DNA from 2 places in the Georgenia yuyongxinii genome. Region 1 is predicted to be linked to the other one. Evidence: riboswitches for the same ligand, from Rfam matches in the RefSeq annotation. Region 1 holds a riboswitch; the other holds the start of a gene.
The links. Region 1 has a riboswitch for cyclic di-AMP ahead of FE374_RS03020 (C40 family peptidase). Riboswitches for the same ligand answer to the same signal wherever they lie in the genome.
Positions count from the first base shown of each region.

Region 2: another riboswitch for cyclic di-AMP. It lies ahead of FE374_RS19340 (C40 family peptidase); the one in region 1 lies ahead of FE374_RS03020 (C40 family peptidase).

Region 1 covers NZ_CP040915.1:646,314-661,851, reverse strand. Annotated here, with positions in the region: gene FE374_RS03055 (RecQ family ATP-dependent DNA helicase) at 1-1,045, shown strand, start outside; gene FE374_RS03050 (DUF4383 domain-containing protein) at 1,191-1,661, shown strand; gene FE374_RS03045 (alpha/beta fold hydrolase) at 1,668-2,537, shown strand; gene FE374_RS03040 (universal stress protein) at 2,586-2,975, shown strand; gene FE374_RS03035 (dicarboxylate/amino acid:cation symporter) at 3,064-4,512, opposite strand; gene rocD (ornithine--oxo-acid transaminase) at 5,021-6,229, shown strand; gene FE374_RS03025 (universal stress protein) at 6,519-7,442, opposite strand; gene FE374_RS03020 (C40 family peptidase) at 7,744-8,544, opposite strand; cyclic di-AMP (ydaO/yuaA leader) riboswitch at 8,547-8,702, opposite strand; gene FE374_RS03015 (metal-dependent transcriptional regulator) at 8,877-9,683, opposite strand; gene FE374_RS03010 (citrate/2-methylcitrate synthase) at 9,882-10,907, shown strand; gene FE374_RS03005 (vitamin K epoxide reductase family protein) at 10,916-11,554, opposite strand; gene serC (phosphoserine transaminase) at 11,719-12,831, shown strand; gene FE374_RS02995 (hypothetical protein) at 12,958-13,752, shown strand; gene FE374_RS02990 (hypothetical protein) at 13,799-14,527, shown strand; gene FE374_RS02985 (hypothetical protein) at 14,543-14,773, opposite strand; gene FE374_RS02980 (heme-degrading domain-containing protein) at 14,913-15,389, opposite strand; gene FE374_RS02975 (MFS transporter) at 15,433-15,538, opposite strand, start outside.
Region 2 covers NZ_CP040915.1:4,090,614-4,106,151, forward strand. Annotated here, with positions in the region: gene FE374_RS18645 (ECF transporter S component) at 381-1,220, opposite strand; gene FE374_RS18650 (ABC transporter ATP-binding protein) at 1,217-2,911, opposite strand; gene FE374_RS18655 (energy-coupling factor transporter transmembrane component T) at 2,908-4,008, opposite strand; gene FE374_RS18660 (hypothetical protein) at 4,041-4,784, opposite strand; cobalamin riboswitch at 4,920-4,996, opposite strand; gene FE374_RS18665 (cob(I)yrinic acid a,c-diamide adenosyltransferase) at 5,113-5,667, shown strand; cyclic di-AMP (ydaO/yuaA leader) riboswitch at 5,917-6,067, shown strand; gene FE374_RS19340 (C40 family peptidase) at 6,064-6,834, shown strand; gene FE374_RS18680 (heavy metal translocating P-type ATPase) at 6,818-9,013, opposite strand; gene FE374_RS18685 (sensor histidine kinase) at 9,128-10,384, opposite strand; gene FE374_RS18690 (response regulator) at 10,381-11,037, opposite strand; gene FE374_RS18695 (heparan-alpha-glucosaminide N-acetyltransferase domain-containing protein) at 11,189-12,409, shown strand; gene FE374_RS19610 (hypothetical protein) at 12,443-12,790, opposite strand; partial or broken gene FE374_RS18705 (slipin family protein) at 13,000-13,800, opposite strand; gene FE374_RS18710 (hypothetical protein) at 13,797-14,579, opposite strand; gene FE374_RS18715 (nitric-oxide reductase large subunit) at 14,579-15,538, opposite strand, start outside.

The DNA.
Region 1 (15,538 bases):
GGCCACCCGCAAGGACACCGAGCGCTATGCGTCGGCCCTCGCCGAGCGGGGGCTGCGGGCGGCGGTCTACCACGCCGGGCGGTCCGCCGACGATCGTGAGCAGGTGCACCGCGCCTTCCTGGACGACGAGGTCGACGTCGTGGTGGCGACCTCGGCGTTCGGCATGGGCATCGACAAGCCGAACGTCCGGTTCGTGGTCCACGCCGACGCCCCGGACTCCCTGGACAGCTACTACCAGGAGATCGGCCGCGCGGGCCGCGACGGCGAGGCGGCCCGCGCCGTCCTGCACTACCGGCCCGAGGACCTGGGCCTGCGTCAGTACTTCGCCACCACCTCGGTGGACGAGCCGGCGCTGCGCGCGCTGCTCACGGCGGTACGCCGTGCCGGTGGGCCGGCCGCGCTCACCCACCTTCGCGAGCGGACCGGGCTGTCCGCGCGGAAGGTGGCCGGCCTGGTCAACCTGCTCCAGGAGGTCGGTGCGGTGCGGCGTGAGCGCCGCGGAGTGGCGGCCGTCGGGGACGAGGCGCCGGGCCGGGTCGTCGCCCGCGCCGAGGACCTCACCGACTCCCGCGAGCGCGTCAACCGCTCCCGGGTGGAGATGGTCCGCGGCTACGCCGAGACGCTGGAGTGCCGACGGCGGTTCCTCCTGGGCTACTTCGGCGAGCCCCACCCCGGCGGCTGCGGCAGCTGCGACGTGTGCCGACGGGATGAGCCCGACATGGACGACGACGGCGGGCCGGGCGTCGTGGAGGACGTCATCGCGGGCACGGACGTCCTCGAGGGCACCGATCGCCGGCCGGCCCCCACCCCAGCAATGAGCAGCGAGACCACGTCCACAACCCGCGAGATGTCATCTTCTCCGCCAGATGTCACGGCCCCGGACGACCAGTTCCCGCTGCAGGCGTCGGTCGAGCACCGCGAGTGGGGGCCGGGCGTGGTGATGCGCCACGACGGCGACCGGATCACCGTCTTCTTCGAGCGGGAGGGGTACCGCACGCTCGACCGCGAGCTCATCGCCCGGGAGGACCTCCTGCGGCGCGGCTGACCATCCCCAGCTCCCGCGACGCGATGACCTCTCGCGGAGGAGATGACATCTCGCGGGTGCCTGATGGGGGCGCGGACGCCCCGTACCGGATGCGCTTCGACCGCCCCGGCGGGACGCTGGTGGCGGAGAGTCGCGGAGGTCGACCATGGCCAGGGCCGAGAACCCCACCGTCCGGCGCCCCCGCGGGGTGCACCAGTGGCTCGCGCTGCTCGTCGGGGCCGTGTTCCTCGCCGTCGGCCTGTGGGGGTTCGCCCGGACGGGTCTGGACGGGCTCACCGATCCCGAGGTCCTCACCGCCCACGACGGCCCGACCCTGCTGTGGTTCACCGTCAACCCGCTGCACAACATCGTCCACGTGGTCGTCGGCGTCCTGGGCGTGCTGCTGTGGGCCGCGTCGGCTACCGCCCGGATCTACGGCTGGTTGCTGTTCCTGGGCTACGGCGCCGTGTTCGTCTACGGGCTGTTCGCGGTGGGCAACCCGGACATCGACCTGCTCCACCTCAACCAGGCGGACAACTGGCTGCACCTCGGCACCGCGCTGGTCGGCCTGCTCATCGCGGTGCTGCCGCGGCCGGGCCCACCGGTGGCCCGTGACACACCGGGCGTCCGGCCCTGAGCCGCCATGGACCGCCTCACCACCCTGCGCCGCGGCCGCCTCGTGTTCGACGTGCGGGACGACGGCCCGGACGACGGCGAGCCGGTCGTGCTGCTGCACGGTTTCCCTCAGGACTCCAGCTGCTGGGGGAAGGTGGCCCCGTTGCTGCACCAGGTCGGGTTGCGCACGCTGGCGCTGGACCAGCGTGGCTACTCCCCCGGTGCGCGCCCGCCCGGCCGTGGGGCGTACCGGCTCAGCTGGGTGGCGGCCGACGTCGTCGCGCTCCTGGACGCCGCGGGCCTGGCCCGGGCACATCTCGTCGGTCACGACTGGGGCGGGGCGGTGACGTGGGCGGTGGCGGCCGACGCACCCGAGCGGGTCGCGTCGGCGACGGTCCTGTCCACTCCTCACCCCCGGGCGTTCGCCCGCGCTCTGCCCCGCTCGGACCAGCCGCTCCGGTCCTGGTACATCCTGTTCGAGCAGCTGCCCGCGCTGCCCGAGCTCCTGCTCCGCGCGGGGCTTCAACGCGGCCTCCGCGACCGTGGCCTGCCCGCCGCGGACGCCGCCCGCTACGCCCGGCGCATGCGCGAACCCGGGGCCCTCACCGGCGCCCTGAACTGGTACCGCGCGATCCCCTTCTACGCCACCGCCCTGCCCGGCCGTGTCCGGGTGCCGGTGACCTACGTCTTCGGCGAGCACGATTTCGCCCTCAGTCGATCGGCGGCGGAGGGGTCCGCGGCCCTGGTCGACGGCGACTACCGGTTCGTCGCGCTCGACGCCGGGCACTGGCTGCCGGAGACCCGGCCGGACGAGGTGGCGCGCGCCGTCGTCGACCGGGTGCGCTCGGCACGAGGTGACCTTCATCACGGCCATCCGGACGGACTTTGGGATAATTAGGACCTCTTTCCCATGCGGCCGTGGGCGGGTCCACGCCATGATGCAGTCATGACCATCGTTGTGGGATACACGACCAGGCCAGAAGGCCGCGCGGCGCTCGAGCGGGCCATCGTCGAGGCGAAGGCGCACGAGGAGGACCTCGTCGTCCTCAACGTCTCCGAGGGCGACGGCGTCCGCGACCCGCTGCTGGCCAGCGAGACAGACTTGGACGAGGTGCGCGGGCTCCTCTCCCACGCGGGCGTGGAGGGCAAGGTCCGCCAGCTCGTCCGGGGCAAGGACGCCGCCGAGGAGATCGACTCGATCGCCACCGAGGTCGACGCGTCCCTCGTGATCATCGGCCTGCGCAAGCGCACCCCCGTCGGCAAGCTCGTGCTCGGCAGCAACTCCCAGCGGATCCTGCTCACGGTCGACGCCCCGGTGCTGGCCGTCAAGGCCTGATCCAGTTCGATCTCGACTCGTCACCACGACGACGACGGGCCGGTAGCGCGGAGTCCCGCGCTACCGGCCCGTCCGTCTGCCGGGGCTGTCAGCGGCGGGCGGCCGCGAGCTCCGGCTCCTGCCCGGCGGGAGCGGCGTCGGCCGTCTCCTGCGCGAGCTCGGCGTCCTCGTCCTCGGTGAAGAGGTCCTCGGCGTTGGCGGAGCGGTACTGCTCGACGTCGAGGATGCCCTCACGCTTGGCGACGATGACCGGCACGAGCACCTGGCCGGCCACGTTCACCGCAGTGCGGCCCATGTCGAGGATCGGGTCGATCGCGAGCAGCAGGCCGACACCCTCCAGCGGCAGGCCCAGGGTGGACAGCGTCAGGGTGAGCATGACGGTCGCGCCGGTCAGGCCGGCGGTCGCGGCGGAGCCGACCACCGAGACGAACGCGATGAGCAGGTAGTCCGTGATCGACAGGCTCACGCCGAAGAACTGGGCGACGAAGATCGCGGCGATGGCCGGGTAGATCGCGGCGCAGCCGTCCATCTTGGTGGTAGCGCCCAGCGGCACCGCGAAGGAGGCGTAGCCGCGCGGCACGCCGAGGTTGCGGTGGGTGACCCGCTCGGTCACGGGCATGGTGCCGATCGAGGACCGGGAGACGAAGGCGAGCTCGATGGCCGGCCAGGCGCCCTTGAAGTAGCTCAGCACCGACAGCCCGTGGGTCTTGAGCAGGATCGGGTAGACCACGAAGACCACCAGGGCGAGGCCTACGTAGATGGCGATTGCGAAGGTGCCCAGGGAGGTCAGCGAGGACCAGCCGTACGTGGCGATGGCACGGCCGACCAGGCCCAGGGTGCCCAGCGGCGCGAGGCGGATGATCCACCACAGCACCTTCTGGATGACGGCCAGCAGCGAGCGGTTGAAGGTGAGGAACGGCTCGGACTTCTGGCCGACCTTCAGCGCGGCGATGCCCACCGCGAGGGCGATGACGATGATCTGCAGGACGTTGAAGCTCACGCCGGTGGTCACGGCGCTGATGACGCCGTCGTCGCCGGTCTGGAGCTGCGAGGAGGCGCCCAGGCCGAGGAAGTTCAGCGGGATCAGGCCCTGGAGGAAGTCCAGCCAGCTGCCGGTCCGCCCGGGAGCACCGGCCTCGGCGGCGTCGACGCCGGAGTTCACGCCCGGCTGCATGACCAGGCCGAGCCCGATGCCGATCGCCACGGCGACCAGCGCCGTGATGGCGAACCACAGCAGGGTCTGCCCGGCGAGGCGGGCGCCGTTGGCCACGCCGCGCAGGTTCGCGATCGAGGCGACGATGGCGGTGAACACCAGGGGCGCGACCACGGCCTTGAGCAGGTTGACGAACGAGGAGCCGATCGTGCTGAGGGTGACGGTGAGCCAGTTCTCCTCGCCCTCGGGCGTCTTGCCGAGGCTCAGGGCGAGCCAGCCCAGGAGCACCCCGAGGGCGAGGCCGATGAGGATCTGCATGCTGAACGACGGCAGCCGCAGCCTGCGCCGCGGCGCGGCGGTGCCGGGCGTGGTGGTGGTGGCCATGGAGGACCTTTCGGGTGAGGCCGCGGTGCGCGGCGCAGGGCGACGGCGATGTAAAGCTGCCGTCACGACGGGGTTGGCGTCCGGGACAGGGCGCCGTGAGGCCAGAGAGACGAGGGGCTCGAGGTCGCGCGCGCGGGCGGCCGCTTAGGCGATCAGGGACGCGACGAGGAGCGGGGGTGCGGCATCGGCGCCGCGGGAGGAGTGGTCAGCGACAACAGCACAGGCACAGCGCGCGGACCGGGAGGTCGGCGGCACGGTGCACGGCGGTGTTGCGCATGCTGGTCACGCTCCATCTTTGTCGCGGGGATCGCCGGGAAGACTAACCCGATGCGGCCCGACGGCGTCCACTAGTACCGGCACCGTCTCATGACCTGGGATTCCCGACGCGGCGCGCCCCCTTCCCAACCCTCTCCGTCGCGCCCTACCGTCGGCATCAGACCAGTGATCGGAGACTCACGTGCTCGGACACCCCGACGCGCCCCACGCCCCCGCGCCCCGAGGGGCGGCTGTGACGCCGAGCGCCCTCGCCCCTAACTACCACCCGCTGCCCGTCGTGCTCGCCACGGGCGAGGGCTCGTGGGTCACCGACGTCCACGGCCGCCGGTACCTGGACTGCCTGGCCGGATACTCCGCGCTGAACTTCGGCCACCGCCACCCGGCGCTCGTGGCGGCCGCGAAGGCACAGCTGGACAAGATCACCCTGACCTCGCGCGCGTTCGAGCACGAGCTCCTCGAGCCGTTCGCGCGGGCCGTGACCGAGCTGACCGGCTCGGAGATGCTGCTGCCGATGAACACCGGCGCGGAGGCGGTCGAGACGGCGGTGAAGGCCGCCCGCAAGTGGGGGTACGACGTCAAGGGCGTCCCGGACGAGGCGGCCACGATCGTGGTGACCGAGGGGGCGTTCCACGGCCGCACCACCACGGTGGTGTCGATGAGCGAGGACCCGCAGATGCGGGACGGCTTCGGGCCGTACACCCCCGGCTTCCGCATCGTGCCCTACGGGGACGCCGACGCCGTCGCCGCGGCGATCGACGAGACGACCGTGGCGGTGCTGGTCGAGCCCGTCCAGGGCGAGTCGGGCGTCATCGTCCCGCCCGCGGACTACCTGCCCCGGCTCCGCGAGCTCTGCTCCGCCACGGACGTGCTGCTCGTGCTCGACGAGGTCCAGTCCGGCCTGGGCCGCACCGGCACCACGCTCGCCCAGGACCTCGCCGGTGTGCGTGCGGACCTCACCACCCTGGGCAAGGCGCTCGGCGGGGGCATCTTGCCGGTGTCCGCGGTGGTCGGGCGCCGCGACGTGCTCGAGGTGTTCAGCGCGGGCACGCACGGCTCGACGTTCGGTGGCAACTCGCTGGCGTGCGCCGTCGGGCTGGCCGTGGTGGACCTGCTCGCCCCGGGTGACCTGCAGGCCAGGGCCGGTGCGCTGGGCGTTGTGCTCCACGAGCGGGTCGAGGTGCTGGTGGCGCGGGGACTGCTGGCGGGCGCCCGGACGGTCGGGCTGTGGGCCGGCCTCGACGTGGAGCCCGCGCTGGGCCTGAGCGGCTACCAGACGTGCCAGCGGCTCGCGGCACGCGGGATCCTGGTCAAGGAGACGCACGGCACGACGATCCGCCTGTCACCGCCGTTGAACATCGCCGAGGACGACCTGCACCTGGCGCTGGACACGCTCACCGACGTGCTGCACGAGGAGGCCGTGGAGGCGGGGCGCACGCCCTGATCTGGGCGGGACACGGCGAGCTGCCCCAAATTGCGCCGGTCGTTCCGGGTGCGCGGGGGCCCGCGGAGCGCTTCGATAGAGGTGCGCGCGGGAGCGGATCGCCAGAACCGGTCTTCTGCTCGGCGCCAAGCAGCGCACCACCTACGGACATGGTGGGCACCCCAGGTGCCCACCACGGGGGCGTGCCGGTCGTGGTCGGCGGCACGCGAGACGGAGGGTGCGGCGGGAGTCCCACCCGTCGCACCCTCCGCACGTCCGGGCTACGGACGCCGGTCGTCGATGCGGCCCGTCACGCGTTCCACGGCACGTCGGTCGGGCTGAGGCCCTCGTCCTTGATGCGGGCGGGCACCACCATCACGGGCGACGCCGCGTGGTGCAGCACCGCCTGGCTGGTGGAGCCGAGCAGCAGCCCGGCGAAGCCCCCGCGTCCGCGGGTGCCGACGACGACGAGCTCGACGGCGGTGGAGAACTCCGCCATCAGCGCCGCCGCGTTCCCGTCCAGCGCGTGCTGACGCACCCGCACCTGACGGTCGCCGACCGCGGCGGTCACCGCGACGCCGAGGCCCTCGCGGACGTCGGCGAGCACCTCATCGCGGTCCACCGTGGCCGGCAGCCACGCCATGGCGCCGGCGCCGGTGGCGATCGGCACCGCGGCGACCGCGGACAGCTCGGCGTCCCACAGGGCCGCCTCGTCCACGGCGCGTCGCAGGGCGATCTTCGCCGAGTCCGAGCCGTCCACGCCCACCACGATGCGCCGCACCGGCGTGTACGAGCGGCCCTCCCGGACCGGGACGATCACCGCGGGGCAGTGCGCGTGCGCGGGCAGCGCCGAGGAGACGGTGCCGAGCAGGCGGTCGGTGAAGCCGCCGCCGCCGCGCGTGCCGACCACCACCAGGCTCGCCTCGCGGGACAGGTCGACCAGCACCCCGGCCGGGTCACCGGCCTCGAGAGCGGAGGTGACGACCACGCCGGAGCTGGCGGTGCGGGCGAGCGCTTCGTCGATCACGGCCTGCGCGCCCTGTTGGATGGCGGTGTCGTCCATGGCGGCGTACCCGCCGTCGAGCGAGGCGGCGGTGAAGGACGGCAACGCGTAGGCGCACACGATGTGGAGCCGCCAGCCGGTTCTCTTCGCCTCGGCCACTGCCCAGTCCACCGCGGCGAGGCTCGCCTCGGAGCCGTCGACGCCGACGACCACTACCTTCTCGTGCGCCATGACCCGCCCTTCCGTCGCTTGGTCATCCTTTGACCTCATTGTGCCCCGTTCTCGCCCATGCCGGGCCAGGACATGCTCGGAGGACTCGAACGCGTCCCGTTTGTCGGGCTGAGCGGGTGAATGAGCCGGCTGGGCGTTGCGGCACGGTCGGGACATGGGGAGCTTCGTCCCGGTGCGTACGCTCGACCGGTCCCAGCCCTTCGGTCACCCGGCAGCCTCGCCTCTACGACGAACGGCCCGCCCCCTGCAGGGACGGGCCGCTCGAGCGAGACGACGATCACGCCTTGTTCTGGACCGGAGGTCAGGCCACCCGGATGAACGTCGGGTTCGCGCGGTAGAGCGGCGTCTCCGCCAGTGGGGTGCCGGGGTTGCGGGCCGCGATGTGGTTGCCGTTGCCGGTGTAGATGCCGACGTGGCCGGGCCACCACACCAGGTCGCCGGGCTGCGCCTGGGCCGCCGAGACCACGGTGCCGGCGCCGCTCTGGGCGCTGGAGGACCGGGGCAGGTTGATGCCGAAGTGGGCGAAGACGTAGCTGGTGAAGCCCGAGCAGTCGAAGCCGGCCGGGGTGCCGCCGCCGTACACGTACGGCGTGCCGATGAACTGGCGGGCGTAGTTGACGATCGCACTGGCCGAGGCCGACGGCGCCGGTGCGGCGGCCGCAGCGGGAGCGGCCTGCGTGGCGGCCGGCAGCTCGGCACGCGCGCCGGAGCGGGACGCCGCAGCGGTCTCGCGCTCGACGACGGGCTCGGGCTCGACGACGGGCTCCGGCTCCGGCTCGGGGGCCGGGGTGGCCTCCGCCGTGACGGTCTCGACGCTCCAGGTGACGTCCGCGGGGACGGTCACGGTCGGCGTGGTGACCATGGCGGTCACGGCCTCGGCGGCCGCCGCAGAGATGTCCACCTTCGGCATGGCCGAGGTGTCGCCGTCGGCGGGGGCAGCGTTGGCGCCCGTCGCCGCAACGGTGAGGACGAGGCCCGACGCAGCGACGGCGGCCAGGCCACGGCGGGCCTTGCGTCCGACGCCCCGGCCGAGCACGGTCAGAGGGGTGCTGGGACGACGCGGGGCGCGGTGGCGCGCGTCGACGTTGGTGCTGATGGTCACGTACTGCCTCTCCTGGCTGCCTGCGGGGTGAGCTGTCGGGTTCGGGTGAGAGGTCACCCGGCGGGCCGTCTCCGGCCGCGCTTTACCCCAAGGGCCTGGATGCCCAGGTCCGAGATGTGGGTCCCCCGCCCCTGCCGCGGTGTCGGGTCAACCCCGGGTGGCGGCAGGGTTCGGTCCCCGCCCGGGGGCCTCGGAAATGGAGGTTTCCATGAGGCGGTTGCGAGACTACGTGGTCGCAAACCCAGATGTCACGGTTGTGTAACGAACCGTGGCGTAGATCACGAAACGGTCACGAGCCAGGACGGCGTGCGTGCGCGGCCCGTATCAGCACGTCAGCGCGTCACGAAGAGGTGCCGCGTGATGTCCTCCGGCAGGTCCAGCACGGTGTCCGAGCCGGGAGCGTGCAACGAGACCAGCTCGAGCTCGGGCCGCACGGTCACCTCTACCCGCACACCCGGGCGCAGACCGGCATCGGCCATCCGGCCGAGCAGGTCGACGTCCACCTGGAGGGGTTCACCGATCCGTGCCAGCTCGACCTCGAAGGGCACCGTCTGCGACTCCGCCCCCGCGCCGCCCGCGGCGTGGGCCACCGCCGCCCCGGTCACCGCCGCGTGGACCACCACGCTGCGCGTGGCACCCACCGCCCCGGCGGGCACGCGCTCGGCCGCGACGTCGGCCAGCGAGCGCACCTCGACGTGCGGCAGGGTCGCGAGTGCGTCGTCGCCCAGGTGCTCCAGGCCGGGGATCGGGTTGCCGTACGGGTCCACCCGGGGGTGGCCGAGCAGCTCGACGAGCCGGCGCTCGACCCGCTCGCTCATGACGTGCTCCCAGCGGCACGCCTCCTCGTGCACGAATGGCCAGTCCAGCCCGACGACGTCGGTGAGCAGTCGCTCGGCGAGGCGGTGCTTGCGCATGACCTTGGTGGCCCGCGCCCGGCCCTCGTCCGTCAGGCGGAGCTGGCGGTTGCCGGTCAGCACGAGCAGACCGTCACGCTCCATCCGGGCGACGGTCTGCGAGACGGTCGGGCCGGAGTGCCCCAGCCGCTCGGCGATGCGGGCGCGCAGGGGCACCACGCCCTCTTCCTCAAGCTCGTAGACCGTCTTGAGATACATCTCCGTCGTGTCGATCAGGTCGCTCACGCGTCCCACGCTCCTTGTGCCTGACGCCGCCCGGCGCCGTCGGCCCGGCACCGCCGGGAGTCTTCTAGGCCCAGGATAGGGAGGTCCGCCGACAAGAGGGCAGGGCCGCAGCTCCCGAGGGCCCGGCGGGACGGTCGAGCCCCGTACCGGCCGGACCGATTCTTCCTCCCGGCCCGCGGGCGCCTATCCTGCGCGGTGATGTCCACCACACCTGACGCCCGCACCCCCGGCGACGGCACGGACGGCGCCGCGATCTTCGCGCTGGCGCCCGCGACCGGCACCCCGGTGTACCGCGGCCGGCCGGTCGCGGACCTGCTCGGCACCCCGTTCGAGCGCCTGTGGGGCCTCCTGGTGGACGGCACGGACTCGTCCGGCCTGCCGCCCGCCGAGCCGTTCAACCTCCCGGTGCGCACGGGCAACGTGCGGGTGGACGTGCAGTCGGCGCTCGCCCAGCTGACGCCTGTCTGGGCGTACCGGCCCCTCGTGGACATTCCGGCGAGCCAGGCCCGGGAGGACCTCGCGCGGGCGTCGGTGATGACGCTGAGCTTCGTCGCCCAGTCGGCCCGCGGCGAGGACGTGCCCGCGGTGCCGCAGCGTGAGGTCGACCTCGCCCGCACGATCACCGAGCGTTTCCTCGTGCGGTGGCGCGGTGAGGCGGACCCGGCCGCGGTCGCGGCGCTGGACACCTTCTGGCTCACCCTCGCCGAGAACGGGCTCTCCCCGTCCACCCGTACCGCACGGCTCGCCGCCGAGCAGGGCGCCGACGTCGCAGCGTGCCTCTCGGCCGCCGTCGCCGTGGCGAGCGGGCCGCTCGGGGGCGGCGGCTCGGCCAGGGCGCTGGCGCTGATGGAGCAGGCCGAACGCACCGATGACCCGGCCGCCGTCGTCGCGGAACATCTTGCCCGGGACGGCAGGCTGCCCGGGTTCGGGGACCCCCACCTGCCCGACGACGCGCGCGGCGAGCTCTTGCGAGCGGCCTGCCTGCGGGTGGGTGCCGCCCGTCTGGACGTGGCCGAGGCGGTCGCCCAGGCCGGCGGAACGGCGCTCGCCCGGGCCGCCGACGGTGACGCGGCCGGCTACCGGCCCGGCGCGCTGTTCTGGGGTGCGGTCCTGCTGGACCACGTCGGCGTGCCGGCCAACCTGCTCGCGGCCCTGTACGTGTGCGGGCGCACGGCGGGCTGGTCCGCGCACGTGCTGGAGGTTCAGCGCGCCCTACGCGGCTGACCGGCGCGTCAGCCGAACAGCTCGTTGTGGTACTTCACGATGATGGCGGCGGCCAGGAGCACGAACACCACGACGACGGCCGCGTAGTCCACACCCGTGCGCAGCAGCGACATCGCGCGGGCATGGGTACCGGGCCGCAGGCGGAAGTTGTTCTGAAGGATGTTCACCCGCAGCAGGCTGGTGAAGACGGTCGTGGTCGAGGCGGTGACCAGCAGGCACCACGGGCACAGCGCACCGATGACCAGGTACGACTGCGCGAAGAGCCAGTAGGCGAACACGAGCCCGAGGAGGTACACGCCCTGGGCCGTGACCATGAACCACCGGGGGAAGCGCACGCCGGCGAGCGAGGCCAGCGCGATCGTGACGACCACCGGCTCCGTGACCAGCCCCAGGAAGGCGTTCGGGAAGCCGAACAGGCTCGCCTGCCACGCCTGGGCGACGGTGCCGCAGGAGATCGCGCTGTTGATGTCGCAGGTCAGCACCACATCGGGGTTCGCGGCCAGGCGCACCGCATCCACCGACAGCACGAACGACGCGATCAGGCTGAGCACGGACGAGGCCAGCATCAGGGCGAACGGTCGCCGCACGGCCCGGCGTAGCCAGGTGCTGTCGGTGTCGAGGGCGCCCGCGGGCGCGAGGTCGGTCATGGTCACGTCGGCTCCGTGGATCGGCTGGGCGGCACATCGAGGTGCGCCGCCCATCATCTGGTGCAAATCGGGCAGGGAGTGGGACGAAGGGCTCAGGCGTCCCTCGCGCGCGGCGGTGGACACCGGCGCGGACGGGATGACGACGGATGGGATGATCCGCAGTCATGGAGACCGTCACCATCCCCACCCACCTGCTCCCGGCGGACGGCCGCTTCGGTTGCGGGCCGAGCAAGGTGCGCCCGGCGCAGGTCGACATGCTCGCCGCCCTGGGCACCACCGTGCTGGGCACCTCCCACCGTCAGGCGCCCGTGCGTCACCTGGTGCGCCGCGTCCGCGAGGGGATCGCCGCGCTGCTCGGCGCCCCGGACGGCTACGAGGTGGTGCTGGGCAACGGCGGGTCGACGGCCTTCTGGGACGCCGCGACCTTCTCCCTCGTCCGCGAGCGCGCGCAGCACGCCGACTTCGGCGAGTTCGGCCACAAGTTCGCCACGGCCACCGACCGTTCGCCGTTCCTGGCCGCCTCCGACATCCGCGCCGCCGCCGCTGGCGACCTGGCCCGCTGCGCGCCGGCGGAGGGCGTCGACGTCTACGCCTACCCGCACAACGAGACGTCCACCGGGGTGGTGTCCCCGGTCGAGCGGGTGGCCGACGACGGCGCCCTGACGGTGGTGGACGCCACCTCGGCCGCCGGCGGCGTCGCCGTCGACCTCGCTCAGACCGACGTCTACTACTTCGCACCGCAGAAGAGCTTCGCGGCCGACGGCGGGCTCTGGCTCGCCGTGCTGTCCCCCGCTGCCCTGGCGCGCGTGGCCGAGGTCACGGCCTCGCGGTGGGTGCCGGACTTCCTCGACCTGCAGCTCGCCGTCGACAACTCGCGCAAGGACCAGACGCTGAACACGCCCGCGGTCGCCACGCTGGTGCTGCTCGCGGAGCAGGTCGACTGGCTCAACGAGAACGGCGGCCTGGACTGGGCCTCCGGGCGGACGGCGGCCTCGTCGGCCGCGCTGTACGGCTGGGCCGAGGCGCACCCGCTCGCCACACCGTTCGTGGCCGAGCCGGCGCACCGCTCCCCCGTGGTCGGCACCATCGACTTCGTCGAGACGGTGGACGCGCAAGCCCTGGCGGCCACGCTACGGGCCAACGGCATCGTCGACGTCGAGCCCTACCGCAAGCTCGGCCGCAACCAGCTGCGTGTCGGCATGTTCCCTGCCGTCGACCCGGGCGACGTCCTTGCCCTCACCGCCTGCGTCGACCACCTGCTGGAGCGAATGGGGTGACCAACCGGGGCAGGTCCGGTCCGGAACCGTGTGCGTTCGGCAACGTTCGTGAACCGTTCTGTCATGTTTTCGTCAAGGATGCCGAATACTAGGACAGGACCACCCCGAAACTCCCGGAGACACACGATGCACCCGGCTCCCCGCCACCTCGCCCGCGCCGCCGCCGCCGTGGGTGCGATCGCGGTGCTCGCCGGCTGCGCCTCTCCCAAGCCCTCTGTCCTGGTGGTCGACGAGGTGCCGGACGTCTCCGTCGCCACCGATGACGCCGCCGCCGGTGCCGGTGTCACCAGCGAGGCTGCCGACTCCGCCCTGTCCGCGGCGGAGCCCGGCTCGACCAAGGCGGCGCTGGCCGAGGGCGTCGCGGTCGAGGACCTCGGCCTGCTCAGCACGGACCAGCACGACGTCGCATTCGGCACGGTCGTCAACCGCACGGCCGCCACGGTGCGGGTGACCGTCGGCATCACCACCTACGACGCCGACGGCGCGGTCCTGTCCAAGGACTCCACGGCCGAGGTACAGGTCCCCGGCCGCGAGTCGACCCTGTTCGTGGCCGACGTCTTCGCGCCAGAGGGCAGCACCGTGGCCACCCTGGACGCCACGCACTCGGTGGTGGCCACCCTGGCCGAGAAGACCTCCGTCCCCGGCGCCGGTCACACCAAGACGCCGAAGGCGGGCCTACGGCTCGACGGGCTGACCATCCACGACGACCCGCTCAACCCCACCATCACCGGCCGCCTCGCCTCGACCCTCCCGCAGGATCTCGAGGCAGTCCAGGTCAGCGCCGTGTGCACGGCCGACGGCGAGCCGGTCGCCGCGGGGTACGGCCACGTGCCGACGGTCGCGGCCGGCGGCACCGCCCGGTACGAGATCCTCCTCTTCGGTTCTACCCCGCAGGAGTGCCAGGTGGTGGCGACACCGTAGATGTCACCGCCCGGTGGCAGGGTGACCGCCATCGGAGGTGAGGCCGGTGTTCGTGCTCGACGGCGAGGCAGTGCTGGAGCCCGGCGACCTCGCGCGCGCCGCGGACTGCGAGTGGGCGGTGCTGCACGAGGTCGAGGCGCGCCTCGGCGGGCTGCGTGAACTGACCGCCGGCGACGACAGCGCGACGGAGGCGTGGACGGCGGCGCCAAGGCACGCGGGGTCACCGGGGGCGGCGCCGGACCACACCGGCGACGTGCGGGCGGCGCTCCAAGGCGCGTTCGGCCGGGCCGGAGTGTGCGAGCTGCCCGCCCCGCGCGACGGCGAGGAGCTGAGGGCCCACCACGATGCCACGCTCGCGGCCCTTCGCCCGGGCATCGAGGCCGTCCACGGCGGCGGGTTCTTCGATGGACGTTTCCACGGTCGGATCGATCTCCTGATCCGGGACGACGACGTCTGGGTCGCCCAGGAGGTGCCACCGCCGGGGCGCTCCCGGCACGAGTCGTCGCTCCGGCTCGCGGCCTGCTACGACGGGCTGACCCGCGCGGGAGTCGCCGTCGTGACGGAGGCACGGCTCCTGCTGCAGAACGGCACCACGACGAGCCTGGAGCTGACCACCGTCGTGCCGGTCTACCGCACGTGGCGGGCGCGGCTCGAGACTCTGGTGGACGAACGGCGGCACCGAACGGCCACCGGAGCACCCGTCTCGGTGCGGAGGTGCGGCCGCTGCCCGGCGTGCCAGGCGGCAACGAGCATGGGCGGGCGGTTCACGCCATGAGTGACCCACCCCTGGTCACGACATGGGCGATCCCGGTCCCGTCAGCTCCTCGCCGGGCCCCTCGTCCGTCCGCAGCACCGGCTTGTCCTCCGGCTCGCCTGACGTCACTCCGGTGGCCTCGACGTCCTTGTCGGCCACCGCGTCGTCGTCGAGCCGGGTGTCCTGCAGGTTCTTGGCGGCGGCGTCCGCAAGGGCCTTCGCCTCGTCTGCCTTCTCGCGGGCGCTGCCCGCCGTCGACTCGCTCATCGAGCTGCCCTCCCGTGTCAGTGGACCCACGATGACGTGCGGGACCGTCGGTAGACCCACGATGACGTGCGGGAGAAGGGGCCGCAATGCGGGCGGTGGTGCTCGTCGGCGGGCGGCCGCGCGCCCGTCCGGGCGGCCGTCACGCGCGGGTATCGAGGTACCGCCGCAGCTCGGTGACGACGAACTCGTGGTCCTCCCGCTGCGGCAGGCCCGAGACGCCGACCGCACCGAGCAGCGCACCGCCGGTGTGGACCAGCGGGAAGACACCGCCGTGCGCGGCGAACGCGGCGGGGTCGAGCCGGCTGTCGCGGTCGAAGTCCTTGCCCGCGACCCGGAACTGCTCACCGACACCCATGGAGCTGCGCCCGTACCGCAGCACGACCGCCGTCTTCCGCGCCAACCACCCGTCGTTGTCGGCGCTGGACCCCTCGAGCGCGGCATGGAAGACGCGCTGTCCGGCGAGCACGATGCCGATGGCGATCGGCAGCCGACGCTCAGCGGCGGCGGCGCGCATCTGGCTGCCCAGCATCCAGGCGTCGTCCTTGCCGAATGTGGGCACTCGCAGCTCCGCCTCCTCGGCCAGGAGCTGTTCGTGGAAGGCGGTGGACTCGGTCATGGGACCTCACCCTAGAAGGCAGGTGCCATCCGTGCGGCGCGGACTATGCCGTCTCGCTGCCCTGCTGTGCCTCGTCCTTGGCGAGGGTGGCCTTGGCCAGCTCGCGCTCCGCCCGCTCGGCCTGGTGGGCATGCCGCTCGCCCGGGCCC
Region 2 (15,538 bases), 730 kb from region 1:
GTAGTGGTTCTTCCTGGATGCGGGATCTGGCGCGGCGTGGTGGGTGAGAAGGGCCACCGGACCCGTGTCCGGCCTCGGGTGGCGCCGTCTCCCGGACGACGGGTCGGCCGGTTGGCGTGCGTCCCGCACCGTCTCTCGGACACGGCGTCAACCGGTCGACGCCCTCCCGTACCGTCCCACGGTTGCTGCGCAAGCCACTGCCGGGATTGCTGACCGTGGTTTGGCTCAGCTGAACTCAGGTCGGCGTGGCCGACGGCGTCGGCGGACCTGACGTCGATTCGGCGAGCCCGGCGTCAGGTCGGCAGACCTGACAGGGCCCGACGGCGCAACTCGCCGGGCGGGCGGAGGCGGCCGGCGGACGAGTGCGCCGGCGTCGATGGTCAGGCGGGTGGGAGTTTCGCGGGGGCGAACGCCGCCCGGGTGGCGGCTCGGCGCAGCGTGGCCAGCACCGGCCGGCCGAAGAGGAGGACGCCGGCCGCCGTCGTCACCGCCCGGCCGATGTCCCAGGCGAGCGAGGTGGTGAGGGAGTAGAGCAGGAATCGACGCAGGTTCTCCCCCGCCGGGTCCCCCGCCGCGAACGACAGGTCAGTGCCCAGGCCGAGCTGGAACGGCCAGAAGGACAGGTTCATCGCTACCCCGAAAGCCACTGCGGCGACCACGGCGTAGCCCGCGAGCATGGCCAGTTCCGCCGTGCCGCGGGCACGCCGAGGCAGCAGGCCGGCCCCCAACCCCACCCAGGCGGCGCCGAGCATCTGGAAGGGCAGCCACGGCCCGACCCCACCGGTGAGCAGCGCGGAGGCGAAAAGGGTCGTCGCGCCCAGGACGAACCCGAAGCCCGGCCCGAACACCCGGCCGGCGAGCACGAGCAGGAAGAAGACCGTCTCCACGCCGGCCATGCCGGCGGCAAGCGGGCGCAGCACCGCACCGACCGCGGAGAGCAGCCCCAGCACGGCGATCGCCTTCACGTCGAGGGCACCCTCCCCGAGCCCGACGAACAGCACGCCCAGCACCGCCACGAGCACCACCGCGAGCACCAGCGGGGCGTCCGTGCCGGTGCCGAGCACGGCGCCCGGGTCAACGAGCAGCGGCCAGCCGAACGCCAGCAGGCCCACCACCGAGGCGAGCGCGAGCGCCACCGCCGTGCGCGGGGTGACGGGCACGGCCGTCACACGCTGCACCAGGCGCGATGTGCGCTCCACCGGGTTCGGGGCGCGGCTCATCTGCGGGCCTCCACGAGCAGGCCGCGGACGCCGTCGACCGTGAGCACCGGGACCGGGTGGAGGATCTTGGCGACCTGCGGGGAGAACGTCGGGGAACCGGGGAGCACCTCGCCGGCCGGGGCGTCGACCACAACCTCGCCGTCGGCCAGCAGGAGCACGCGGGCGGCGCAGCCCGCCACGAACTCCACGTCGTGGGTGGACAGCAGGACGGCGCAGCCGCTGTCCGCGAGCGCAGTGAGGGTCCGGGTCAGGGCAGCCTTGGCGGCGTAGTCGAGGCCGCGGGTGGGCTCGTCGAGCAGGACGACGTCGGGCCGGCCGGCCAGCTGGACGGCCAGGGCGAGGGCGAGGCGTTGTCCCTCGGAGAGGTCGCGGGGATGACGCGATCCGGGCACACCGGGAGCGACGCCGTCGAGCAGCGCCCGGGTGGCGCCCGGCGCGGCATCGGCCTGAGCGTCGGCGGTGGCGCACTCGCCGTCGACGGTGGGCAGGTAGAGCAGGTCGGCCGGGGACTGCGGCACGAGCGCCACGTGGCGGCGTGCCTCGCCGGGCCGCATGGCGGCGGGGTCCGCGCCGCGCGGGCCGAGCTCCGCCGTCGTCAGCCGGACCGTCCCTCCCGACCGAGGGCCCTGTCCCTGCAGCGCCCACAGCAGCGACGACTTGCCCGAGCCGTTGCGGCCCATGAGCGCGACCACCTCGCCGCGGTGCAGGTCGAGATCGACGCCGCGGACGGCGTGCACGGCGCCGTGGTGGACGTGCAGACCGCGGGCGCGCAGGAGCGGCTGCCCGGCCGGTGTGGGCGCACCGGGTGCGAGAGGCTGCTGCGCACCGGGCGCGAGCGGGGACGTACGGGGCGCGGGCGGCGCGGCGGACGCCGTCGTCCCGAGCAGTCGCTCGCGGAGCGGACCGGCCTGGCGCCGGGCGTCCCGCACCGACAGCGGGAGCGGGTCCCAGCCGGCCAGCCGACCCAGCTCGACCACCGGCGGCGCGACCACGGCGGTGGCCAGCACGGCGGCCGGCTCGCCCTGCGTGACGCCGCCGTCGGCGTCCAGCGCGATGACCCGGTCGGCCAGCTGGACCACGCGCTCGAGGCGGTGCTCGGCGAGCAGCACGGTGAGGCCGAGATCGTGCACGAGGCGGGCGAGCGCCGCGAGGACCTCCTCTGCGGCCGCGGGATCCAGCGCCGAGGTCGGCTCGTCGAGCACCAGCACCCGGGGCTGGGCGGTGAGCACCGCGCCGATGGCCACCCGCTGCTGCTCCCCGCCCGAGAGGGTGCGCAGCGGCCGGTCGCGCAGCGGGGCCAGGCCGAGCAGGTCGAGCACCTCCTCCACCCGCTTGCGCATGACGGCCGGGCCGACGCCGAGCTGCTCCATCGCGTAGGCGAGCTCTTCCTCCACCGAGTCGGTGACGAACCCGGCGAGCGGGTCCTGCCCGACCACACCGACGACGTCGGCCAGGTCACGCGGCAGGTGGTCACGCGTGTCGCGGCCCGCCACGACCACGCGACCGGTCAGCAGGCCGCCGGTGAAGTGCGGCACCCGCCCGCACGCGGCGCCGAGCAGCGTGGACTTGCCCGAGCCGGTCGGCCCGACGACGAGGCACAGCTCCCCCTCCCGGACGTGCGCGGTGACCTCGCGCAGCGCCGGCGTGGTGGCGCCGGCGTAGGTGACCGAGACGTCCTCGAACCGGATCACCGGCTCCTCCTCATGAGCAGCGGCACCAGCGCGCAGGCGGCGGCCAGGACGGCGGCCGGCGGCAGTGCCAGGAACTGGGCGGTGCCGGCGGGCGGGTTCGAGGCCCCCGGGTCGGCTGCGGCCGCCACCGCCACGATCAGCGCTGCGAGAGCGCCCGCGCCGGCCACGAGGGCTTCCGTCGCCCGCCAGGGGTCGGGGCGGTAACGGGTGCGGCGCACGCGGCGGCCGGCGGCGAGCGAGGCGGCCACCGCCACGGCGCCGCCCAGCGACAGGAGGGGCACGCCCATCCAGGCGGGTGACGTGGCATCGAGCAAGCCGTAGGTGCCCAGCACCGCGGCGACGAGGGCGAGCAGGAGCGCCGCCCCCACGCGGCGGTCGCCGCCGGGGTGGCTGGCCCGGGCGTACCCGCGCGAGTCCATCGAGGCGGCCAGCTCGAGCGCATGGTCGAGCGCGTCCTGGAGCACCGGCACCAGCAGGGCGACGGCGGGGCGGAGCCCCCGGCCGTCCAGCCCGCGCAGCCGCTGCGCCCGTCGCACCCGGGCGACGGCGGAGACCAGCTGAGGGGTGACCGTCACCGCGACGACCACCGCGGTACCGAGGTGGTGCAGCGAGGCGGGCAGGCATCGCAGCGCCCGTTTGGGGTTCGCCAGGGCGTTCGCGGCGCCGAAGCACACCACGAGGGCGGCCAGGCGCAGGCCGCCGACCGCCGCGTCGAGCAGCCCGTACAGGTGGACGGGTCCCAGGAGCTCCATGCCGCGCACCCACTCGGGCAGGGACACGCTGGGCAGCTCGAGCACCACCGGCCCGGCGCCGTCGAGCCCGAACAGCACGTAGAACCCCATCCGCATCACCACGATGACGGCGCCGAGCACGAGGTAGCCGCCGAAGGCGCGGGCCCACGGCGAGTCGTCGCGGCAGGCCATCACGACCAGGACGACGACGGCGAGCAGCAGCCCGAGAACCAGCGGGTTGGTGGTGCGACCGACCGCGACGGCCAGCCCCAGGGCCCACGCCCACCAGGCGAGCGGGTGCAGCGCGGCTCGGGCGGGTACGACGCGTGGCGCCGACCCGGCCGGGGCACGCTCCGCCGTCGTCATGACTGCCACCCGCCCGCCGTCGTCGTCTCGGCTCAGGCCCGACGTCGCCGGGCGACCACGCCCGCGACGACCAGCAGGACCACGGCCCCGGCGAGCGCGGCGACGGTGCCCCGGTTCGTGCCGGCGTCGTCCGAGGTGCCCGCCGCGGTGGTCGCCTCGGCGGGGGTCGCGTCGTCGGCGGCCGTCACCTCCGAGGGTGCGGGCGGCTCGGCGCCGTCCTGCGCCGTGGCCCCGGCGGCGGCCACCACCTCGGCCGGGGTGGCGCCGGGGGCGGTGGCACCGTCGTTGTAGCGCCAGCCCTCGAAGGTGCCCGGTGCCGGGTCCGCGGTGTCGGCGCCTTCGGTGCGGGCGGTCCACTCCCCCGCGGGCTCGGCCGACCAGTATGCCCAGTACCTGCCGTCGAACTCCGTGGGGCACGGGTCGGGCAGGCCGGCGATGGCGCAGATCATGCCCGGCTGGGAGTCGGTGGCGGGAAAGCCCGCCGCCTCGAGGGCCTCACGGCCGGTCGCGGGATCACCGGTGGCACAGCCGACCTCCAGCTCGCCGCCGAGATCGGTCAGGTCGACGACGACGCTGACCCCCTCCCCGGCCGCGCAGGCGCCCGCAGAGGTGGCGCCGGGCGGGGCCGAGGCGGTCACCGGTGCCGCAGCTGCGGCGAGCGCCGGCGCCGGTGCGGCCGCGAGTGCCGGCGCGGCACCTAGCGCGGGAGCGAGCAACCCGGTCGCGGCCAGTGCCGCGAGGATCCCGCGGTGCGCTCGGGTGGTGGTCGATGTCATGCACGTGCCTCTCGGGTGCGGTCGGGGACGCCCCGGCACCTGGCACCCGGCCCCGGCGCACGCCGGACGGCCGCGGGCACACGGCTCCGGGCTCGTCCGCAGACCTCGACGGATGGAGCCTTCTCGCCCCGGCCAGGCATCCCGGCTCGCCGGGGCGATAAGGCCGCCCGGCCTACGGTTGCGGGTCAGCGCCGGAATTCGACCGGCTTCCCCTGGGTCAGGACTGTCTGTTCTGTTGTTGAGCAGCTATCTTCCCCCATCTGCGTGGCTCAGCGGTATTCGGTCCCACCGTCCGCCCGGCGCGGGGAAGAGTGCCATGCTGCGTCGGGTGAGCCCCACGATCTACACCCGAACCGGCGACGACGGGACCACCGGCATGTTCCTCGGTGGCCGAGTGTCCAAGGCGGACGCGCTTGTGGACGCCGGCGGCGACGTCGACGAGGCCGTGGCCGTCCTCGGCGTGGCGCGCGCGGCCTGCGGCGACCAGTCCTTGGCCGAGGAGGTGCTCCGGTTGCAGCGTGAGCTGTTCGTGGTGGGCGCTGATCTTGCCACCCACCCGGAGCGGCGGCACCACCTGACCGACGGCGTCTCTCGGGTCACCGACGACATGGTCACCCGCCTGGAGGCCCTCATCGACGCCCTGGTCGTCGAACGTCCGCTGCGCCCGGTGTTCGTGGTGCCCGGCGCCACCGCGTCCGGGGCCGCCCTGGACCACGCGCGAACCGTGGTGCGCCGGGCGGAACGTCACGCGGTGGGCGCCCGCGCGGCCGGTCACGCGGTCAGTGCCGTGGCACTGACCTACCTCAACCGGGCCTCGGACCTTCTCTTCGTGCTGGCTCGACGGGCCGCGGGCGAGGTGGACGAACCACCGAGCCACGAGTGATCCGGCGTACCCCTACTGACGCAAAAGGTCCGATTTTTGTTGACAAGTGCTGCTGTGCGGGTGCTCGCGGCCGGGACAAAGGTCCCCTGAAAGCACGTCCAACGGGTGGTGACAGGTGCCGCCGTCGTGACCAATCGGTGACACGCGTTATTCGGCCGTAACTTTCCGCACTGAAGTTCCGGTAATGTCATGCCTGCTTCGGGCACTACCCGTCCCGAAGTCTCCGGGTGGAGTCCGAACCCTGCCGCCACCCGGGGTCGTACAAACCCGCGGCGGGGACGGGGGAACCAGTGTTCGCGGCCCGCAAGGGCCTTGGGGTGAAGTGCGGCCAGGACGGCGCACCGGGCGATCTCCTGCCCGAACCCGACAGCTCACCCCGGAGGAACTGGAGAGTCGATGAGCACCAGCACCACCGCGCGGCACCGCCGGGCCTGCCGTCCCTCGACGCCGCTGACCGAGCTCGGTCAGCGCATGGGTCCGGGCGCACGACGGGGTCTGGCCACCGTCGCCTCCTCCGGCCTGGTCCTGACCATTGCCGCCTCCTCGGCCACCGCCGCCGGCTCGGAGTCCACCGCGCTGCCGCGGGTCGACATCTCCGCCGCCGCCGCCGAGGCCGTCACCGCGATGATCACCACCCCCAGTGTCGTGGCCCCGGCCGACGTCACGTGGAGCGTGGAGACGCTCGAGGCGGTCGCCAAGGCCCCCCGCGTCGTCACCGTCGCGGTGGAACGCCCGGCCGCCGCCGCGTCCCGCTCCGGCGAGCGTCCGGCACTGGCCGAGGCCACCGAGACCGCCGCCGCCACCGAGGCGGCCCCCGCACCGGCACCGGCCGCCTCCGCGAGCGCGATCGTCAACTACGCCCGCCAGTTCGTCGGCACGCCGTACGTCTACGGCGGCGTCACCCCGGCAGGGTTCGACTGCTCCGGCTTCACCCAGTATGTCTTCGCCAACGTCGGCATCAGTCTGCCGCGCTCCTCCAGCGCCCAGGCCAACGCGGGCACGCGGGTCTCGGCCGCCGAGGCCCAGGCGGGCGACCTCGTCTGGTGGCCGGGCCACGTGGGCATCTACACCGGCAACGGCAACCACATCGCCGCCCGCCAGCCGGGTACCGCCCTGTACGAGGGTGCGATCCCGCACTCCAGCCCGGTGTTCATCCGGATCGGCTGACGCCCGACCGACCTTCACGGCGGCCCGCACCACTCGGTGCGGGCCGCCGTCGTCGTGGTGGCTCCGTCGTCGTGGCTCCGGGACTGAGGTCGAGTCGGCGCAGGAGCTGGGCGTTGGCGGCGACGACGATCGTCGAGACGGACATCAGGAGCGCGCCCACCTCCATGGGCAGGACGAACCCGACCGGGGCGAGCACGCCCGCGGCGAGCGGCACGGCGGCGAGGTTGTACCCGGCGGCCCACCACAGGTTCTGCTTCATCTTCCGGTACCCGGCGCGCGAGAGCTGGATGACCGACAGGACGGAGCGGGGGTCGTCGGAGGCGAGGACGACGCCGGCGGACGCGATCGCGACGTCGGTCCCGGCCCCGATGGCGATGCCGACGTCGGCCTGCGCGAGGGCCGGGGCATCGTTGACGCCGTCGCCGACCATCGCCACGGTGCGGCCCTGACGCTGCAGCTCGAGGACCTTCTCGCTCTTGTGCTCCGGCCGCACCCCCGCGAAGACCTGGTCGATGTCGAGCTCGGCCGCCACGGCTCGGGCCACCGGCTCGGCGTCGCCGGTGATCATGGCGACGTGGACGCCCAGTGCGTGCAGGGCGGCGACCGCCTCGCGCGACTCCTGACGGACCTCGTCCTCCAGGGCCAGCGCCCCGGCGACCTGCCCGTCGAGCAGGACGTGCAGGACGGTCGCGCCCCGGTCGGACCAGGCGGCGGTCTGCGGCAACGGGGCAAGGCCGTTCTCGGCAAGCAGGTTGGGCCCGCCGACGGCCACCCGTCGCCCGTGCACGACGGCACTGACGCCGACCGCGGTCGAGGCGGAGAAGTCGCTCGCGCGGGGCACGTCGAGAACACGGTCGACGGCCGCCGCGGTGATGGCGCGGGCCAGCGGGTGCTCGCTGTCGGCCTCGGCGGCGCCGGCCATGGCGAGGAGCTCGGCCTCGTCGAGACCTGTCGTGACGACGTCGTGCAGGGCGGGCGCGCCCGTGGTCAGGGTGCCGGTCTTGTCGAACAGGACCGCGTCGACGGTGCGCATCCGCTCCAGGGCAGCCCGCTCCTTGACCAGGACGCCCCCCTTCGCGGCGCGCTCGGTGGAGATCGAGACCACCAGCGGGATCGCCAGGCCCAGGGCGTGGGGGCACGCGATGACCAGGACCGTGATCGCCCGGATGATCGCGAAGTCAGGACTGCCGACAACGGACCAGATCGCGACCGTGATGGCGGCGGCCGTCAGGGCGAACCAGAACAGCCAGCCGGCCGCCTTGTCGGCGAGAAGCTGGGCGCGGGTGGTGGAGCCCTGGGCCTCGGCGACGAGTCGCTGGATGCCGGCCAGCGCTGTCGCCTCGCCCACGGCGTCGACCCTGACGCGCAGGGCGTTGTCGGTGGCGACGGTGCCGGCGACGACGTGGTCGCCGAGGCGGCGCCGGACGGGTCGGGACTCACCGGTGATCATCGACTCGTCGACGTCCACGGCACCCTCCACGACCTCCCCGTCGGCCGGGATCCGACCGCCGGGGCGGACGATGACGACGTCGCCGAGCCGGAGCTCCGATGGTGCGATGGTGACGACCCGGTCGCCCTCGACGCGTTCGGCCTGGTCGGGCAGCAGCGCGGCGAGGGAGTCCAGTGCCGAGGATGTCTGGGCGAGCGAGCGCATCTCGAGCCAGTGGCCGAGGAGCATGATGACCACCAGGAGTGCGAGCTCCCACCAGAAGTCCAGCTCCGGGGAGAGCAGGCCGAGGGTGGCGCCCCAGGAGGCGACGAACGCGACGGTGATCGCCATGCCGATCAGGAGCATCATTCCCGGCTTGCGTGCCCTGACCTCCGAGACAGCGCCGCTAAGGAACGGCCGCCCGCCCCACACATAGATGACGGTCCCCAGCACCGGCGCAACGAGGCTCAGCCCGGACAGGTCGGGGAGCGAATAGCCCACGATCGAGGCGAACATGTCGCTGAGCAGCACGGTCGGGACTGCGAGCGCGAGCATGATCCAGAACAGCCGGCGGAACATCCCGACGTGATCACCGTGGCCATGGCCTGAGTGGTTCGCGTGACCGGCGTGACCGACGCCCGCCGCATGCTCGGCGTGTGCCTCGCTGATGGGTTGCGCACCGGCGGGGTTCTCCCCCTCGCCTCTCGCGTGGGGGCCGGACGGCCCATCCTGTACGTGCGGAGCCCTCATTCCCCGCCCCTTCCGTCGCCTCACCACCACGATACCCCCTGGGGGTATAGGATCGCAGTCGTGGCGACCCCCGGCACTCGCCTCGCCGCGACACGAGCCGCCCGCTGCGCGGGATCAGTGCCCGGGCCGCTCAGGCCCACGATGTTCGGCGCCGGCGCCGCCGACGGCGGACTGCCTCTCGGCCGGGTCGGCGCCCGCCGAGGCCGGATCGACCCCCTCCACGACGGCGTCGGGCAGGACGGCGCGGATGAGGAACCCGCCGTCCGGGGTGGGGCCCGCCCACAGGGTGCCGCCGAGCAGCTCGGCGCGCTCGCGCAGCCCGACCAGGCCGTGACCGCTCTCCGGCAAGGGTGCCGGGGGCTCGCCCGCGGACGGGCCGTTGCGCACAGTGACGAGGAGTCCCGTGCCGTGCGGAGAGGCCTGCACACTCACGGACGCGCCGGGGGCGTGCTTGCCGACGTTGGTCAGCCCCTCCTGCACGGTGCGGTAGGCGGCCCGCTCGGTCGGCTCGGCCCAGGATCGGCCCGCCACCGCCGAGAGGTCCACCGCCACGTCCAGCCCGGACTCGCGCACGAGCCGGGGAATGTCGGTCAGCCGCGGCTGCGGGGCCAGATCCACCGGCGCGCCGCCGGTGGCGCGCAGCACGCCGATCATCCGCCGCAGCTCGTCCAGGGTGCGCACGCTCAGCTCGCGGATGGTGCCGGCGGTCTCGCGGGTCGTCTCGTCCGGAGCGGTGACCCGCAGCGCGCCGGCCTGCACGGCGATCAGGCTCACCTGGTGGGAGACGACGTCGTGCATCTCGCGGGCGAGGCGGGCCCGCTCATCGGCGAGCGCACGCTCGGCCTGCAGGTGCTCCTCCCGGGCTCGGCCGGCGGTGAGCTGTGCGAGCTGGTCCGCCAGCACCCGCCGGGTGCGGCTGAGCAGGCCCAGGCCGAGCGGCGCACCCACGTAGACGATCGTGTACACGAGGCCGAGCAGCTCACGGGAGCTGACACGTAAGTCGAACCGGGTGATCGGCCAGGGCAGGTAGTACCCGGCGGCGGTCAGGACGGCGCACACCACCAACGGCGTGCGCGCCCGGTCCCGGGCCGCCACGGTGTACAGCGCCACCACGGGGGCGACGAGCACGTAGGCGACCCAGAGCGCCGGCATCGTCAACGCGAAAGCGACGTACGGCCAACGACGGCGGACGGCGAGCCCGAGTCCGGCGACCACCGACAGCATGAGGGGATAGCCGCCCTCGCGGGCCGAGCTGAACACGGCGTCGGCCAGGGCCAGGGCAACCAGTCCGGCGTCGACCAGGACCTGCTTGACCGGTGTGCTCAGCGCCGGCTTGAGCGGCGTGCCGAGTGCCTTGAACGGCGTGCTCATCGCTCCGGCGCCGTCTGCGCGAGGCCGGCGTCGCGCGCGAGCACGGCCGCCTGGACCCGGTTCGCCACCGCGAGCTTGGTCAGCACGGCACTGACGTGGTCCTTCACCGTCGCGGGGCTGAGGTGGAGACGGGCGGCGATGTCGGCGTTGGGCAGGCCCCGCCCGATGAGGGCGAGCACCTCCCGTTCGCGCGGGGTCATCGTCGCGATCCGGGCGCGCACGGGCCCGGGGGTGCTGGCGCTGAGGTAGCCACCGATGACGGCGTCGGTGACCTTCGGCGAGAGGATCTTGCCCCCGGCCGCCAGGACCCGGACGGCATGGACGAGCTGCTCGGGCTCGGTGTCCTTGAGCAGGAAGCCGGCAGCGCCCAGGCCCAGGGCCTGGGCCACGTAGTCCTCGGTGTCGAACGTCGTGAGCATGGCCACGGCGGGCGGCTGCGGGCGTGCGACGAGGGCCCGCAGCACGGTGAGGCCGTCCACCTCGGGCATGCGCAGGTCCAGCAGGACGACGTGGGGGTGGTGGCGGTCGGCCTCCTCCACAGCGTGCACGCCGTCGCAGGTGGCGACCACCTCCAGGTCGGCCGCCGAGCTCAGGATCAGGCGCAGGCCGGAACGCACGAGGCCTTCGTCGTCGACGACCATCACGCGGATCACGGGCTGCCTCCCTCACGCCGTGGCCATGATCCCGCAGAAACCCCGCCGACGGGCGGGAAGGAGCCGGTAGTCCGCGCCCCCGCCGGTCGGCGGGGGTGCGCGCCGCCCGCCGGGGGATGTGCCGCGGCCGGAGGAGGTCCACGCTGGTGCCATGACCAGCACTGCGAAGACGGCGCCTGCCCGCACGGCGCCGGCACGGCCGCGGCTGGTCGGTGTCGACGCCACCCGCGGCGTCGCCCTGCTGGGCATGATGGCGGTGCACTCGCTCTGGGCGGTCGACGCCGCTGGCAACGAGACCTGGACCTACGCCCTCTCCGCCGGACGCGCGGCGGCCACGTTCGCCGTCCTCGCCGGCGTGGGCGTCGCGTTCATGACCGGCCGGCGGCAGGTCGGCCGGGCGGCCTTCCGGGGCGTCGCGGCGATGCTCGCTACGCGGGCGCTGGCGATCGGTCTGATCGGGCTCGCCCTGGGCTTCGCCGACTCTGACGTCACCGACGTCATCCTGGCGGCATACGCGGTGCTGTTCCTGCTGGCCATCCCGCTCGTGCTGCTGCCCACACGCACGCTGGTCGTGCTGGGGGCGGCGATCATGCTGCTGGTCCCGGTCGTCAGCCACCTCGTGCGCCCGGCGCTGCCGATGCCCACCGGGGCGAACCCGTCCTTCGCGATGCTGTTCACCAACCCGGCCGGGCTCCTCGGCGAGCTGACCCTGACCGGGGTCTACCCGGCGCTTCCGTGGCTGGCGTACCTGTGTGCGGGGCTGGCGATCGGCCGCCTCCACCTCTCCGCCCCCCGCGTCGCGCGGGGCCTGCTGCTCGGTGGTGCGGTTGCCGCCCTGGTCGGTTGGGGCCTCTCCCGCGTGCTGCTGGGCCCGGTCGGCGGGGCGGACGCGCTGTACGCCACCGCCCCGGCCGCGGGTCTCAGCCCCGACGACGTCACCGAGATCCTCGTGTGGGGCGGCAGCGGGACCACGCCGACGACCACCTGGTGGTGGCTCGCGGTCGACGCCCCGCACACGGCGACACCGTTGGACCTGCTCCACACCGGCGGCTGCGCCGTCGCGCTGCTCGGCGCGCTCCTGCTGGTCGCGGGCGTGCGCTCACCGGGCGTGCGGCTGGCGATCGCCCCGCTGGCCGCGGCGGGGAGCATGACGCTGACGCTGTACTCGGCGCACGTGGTGTTCCTCAGCTCCCCTCTGGACGTGCTGCCGGCCGTGCCCGGTTACCTGGCGCAGGTGGCGGCGGTGCTCGTCGTGGCCGTGCTGTGGCGCCGGGCGCGTGGACGCGGACCACTCGAGGCGCTCGTGGCTACGGCGGCCCGGCGCGCCCGCGAGGCCGTCACCCGGCCGACACCGCGGGTGCTGCCGCACTGACCACCGATCGACGCCTCCCCACCGAACGACGCGTCACCGCCCCCGGTTCGCGCGCAATAGGCGCAACCCGCCCACGAAGGCGACCACCGCCCCGACGCCGCCGAGCACCAAGCCGGCCCACAGCCACAGGTAGATCGGGTCGACGGCGGCGGTGTCGGTAGGCGCGCCCGCCATCGTCCCCCCGAGGAAGCCGAACAGCGGCGCGAGGACGGCTAGGACGGCGCCCAGGACGACGGCGCGTAGGCCGTGGTTCGAGCGAGCCGGCCGGTCGGTCCAGGGCTCGGCTGCTGCGGCGGTGGTCTGTCCGGTGCGGTTCGTTGCCGCCGAGTGCGGGGTCGATCCCGGGGGTGTCGTCGACGCCGAGGGCGTGGTCTCGTTCATGGGTGACCCCTTTCTGGGCGCTCCCGACCATCATGTGCCCGATGAGGTGCGGTCGCCGCCGCGGGCTGCGGTCCAGGCGTCGCCACCGGCTCAGGTGGCGGCGTCGGCTCAGGTGGCGGCGTCGGCTCAGGTGGCGGCGTCGGCTCAGGTGGCGGCGTCGGCTCAGGTGGCGGCGTCGGACTTTGCTCGGGCGACGCGGCTGGCCGCGCCGGCCGGTGGTGCCCGTTGCCCTGGGCGCCGGCGAACGTGTCCATCAGCTGCGGAAGCTTGCCGAGGAACGGGCCGATGATGTCGATCGGGAGCGGGAAGACGACGGTGGAGTTCTGGTCCGCGCCGAGCTCGAGCAGGGTCTGCAGGTAGCGCAGCTGCAGCGAGGCGGGACTGCGGCTGAGGGTGTCGGCGGCCTGCCGCAGCTCCTCCGAGGCCTGCAGCTCGCCACGGGCGTTGATGATCTTGGCGCGGCGCTCACGCTCGGCCTCGGCCTCGCGCGCCATCGCCCGCTGCATCGCCTCGGGGATTTCCACGTCCTTGATCTCCACCACCTGCACGTGCACGCCCCACGGCTCGGTCTGGGCGTCGATGCTGCGCGCGAGATCCTCGTTCAGGTCGGCGCGGTGGGCGAGCAGCGTGTCCAGGTCCGCCCGGCCCACCACCGAGCGCAGCGTGGTCTGGGCGATCTGAGAGGTGGCGACTGCGTGGTTCTCCACCTCCATCACCGACCGCACCGGGTCGGTGACCTTGAACAGGACGACGGCGTTGACCCGGGCGGGCACGTTGTCCTTGGTGATGACCTCCTGCGGCGGGATGGTCAGGGTGACCACCCGCAGGTCCACCCGCACCAGCTTGTCCACGCCGGGGAAGATCAGGCGCACGCCGGGCGTCAGCGGCGGGCGTAGCCGGCCCAGCCGAAACGCCACCCCGCGCTGGTACTCACGCAGCACCTTCACGGACGTGGCCAGCACCACCACGGCCACCACGAGGACGACCGCCACCACCACCTGCCAGGTCATCGCTTCCCCCTTCTGCTCCAGCCGCCGGGGACCTCGCCGTCCGGCGCGGTCTCGAACGCGCCCCACCGGGTGGTGAAGGCGTCGCGGTCGGCCCGCTCGGGGGCCATGGGCACGTCCGGCCGGCGGGTGCGGAGCTGCACGGGGACGGGCCCGGCGGTGCGCCGGTCGCTGCGGTACCCGGTCCGCCGGCGCGTCTCCCGAGCAGATGCCACCTCCCGGGCGGCGACCGTGTCGTCCAGGGTCACCACGGGCACGCCGTCGGGGAACCCGGCGGGGCTGCGGTGCAGGTGGGACCACAACGGCCAGCTGCCCGCCGCGATGACGACCACGGCCGCGCCGAGCACCAGCAGCTCGGACACGGTGCGACCGCCGATCATCATGGCCGCGGGCCACATCGCACCGAGGACGACGACGGTGCAGGCGACTGCCCGGTGGAACCGCTCGGCCTCCGAGCTGGGCCACGGGTCGACGTTGCGGCTGATTTCCCGGCCGTGCTCCGACGCCGTGCAGGTGGCCTTGACAGGGCAGGCGTTGCACACGGCCGGGCTGCCCCGGTACCGCATGACCCGGTTGCCCGGGTCGAAGGACTGCGGCCACAGCCACTGGTCCTCCGGGCACAGCCAGGCGTCGTGGTCCGCGTGGTAGGTGAAGGCGCCCGAGCGCCATGCCGTCGTGCGGGTCGCGGTGCGCCGGGCGAGGGCGTCGATCCCGTGGGCCACCGCCAGGAGGAAGACCCCGTAGCCGGCGGCGAGCCACACGAGGATGCCCACGTCACCCATCAGGTGCCCCCTCCGCCGTCGCGCCCCGGCCCGCCCGCCCCGGTGGCGCCGTCGTCGCGGCGGTCGGAGCCGTACCGCGGCCGCGCCTCGGCGATGGTCTCGCCGACCACGGCGCCGCGCTCGTTGACGACGGCGGTGACCGGCTGCTCCTCGACGAACAGCGCCTCCTGGGGCACCTCGAGCGTGGTGGACGGGATGCGGTGGCGCACCCCCAGCCATGTGATCCACAGGAACGGCAGCACCCCGCCGATGATCATCACGAGGTCGCCGGGCATCCGCAGCCACTCCAGGACGGCGTTGCCGGGCTGGGTGATGAAGTTCAGCGAGCGGGCCTCGAAGTAGCCGTCGTTGACGGAGTACCACAGCTGGATGACCCCCAGGGGCAGCAGCGTCGCGAACATCATCCACGCCAGCCCCAGGTTGAGGGACCAGAAGGAGATCTTGGCGAGCCGGTCGGGCCACTTCTCGGGCGGGATGAGGTAGCGCAGCGCGAAGAGCCCCAGGCCGACAGCCATCATCCCGTACACGCCCATCATCGCGCCGTGGGCATGGTTGGCCGTCAGGGCGGTGCCGATCTGGAAGTAGGACACGATCGGCAGGTTGATGAGGAACCCGAACACACCGGCGCCGAGGAAGTTCCAGAAGCCCACGGCCACGAGGAACATCACCGCCCAGCGATGCGGGAAGGGCGCGGAGCTGCGGAACTCCTGTCGCGAGCCCAGCTGGAGGAAGCTCCAGGCCTCGATGGTGAGGAACGTCAGCGGGATGATCTCCAGGGCGGAGAAGAAGGCGCCGAGGGCCATGTGCTCCACGGGGGTGCCGGAGAAGTACAGGTGGTGCATGGTCCCGATGACGCCACCGGCGGAGTAGAGGATGACGTCGAGGAAGATCACCTGCATGGCGATCTTCCGGCGGACCACGCCGAGCATCACGAAGATGTAGGCGACCATCACCGTGGT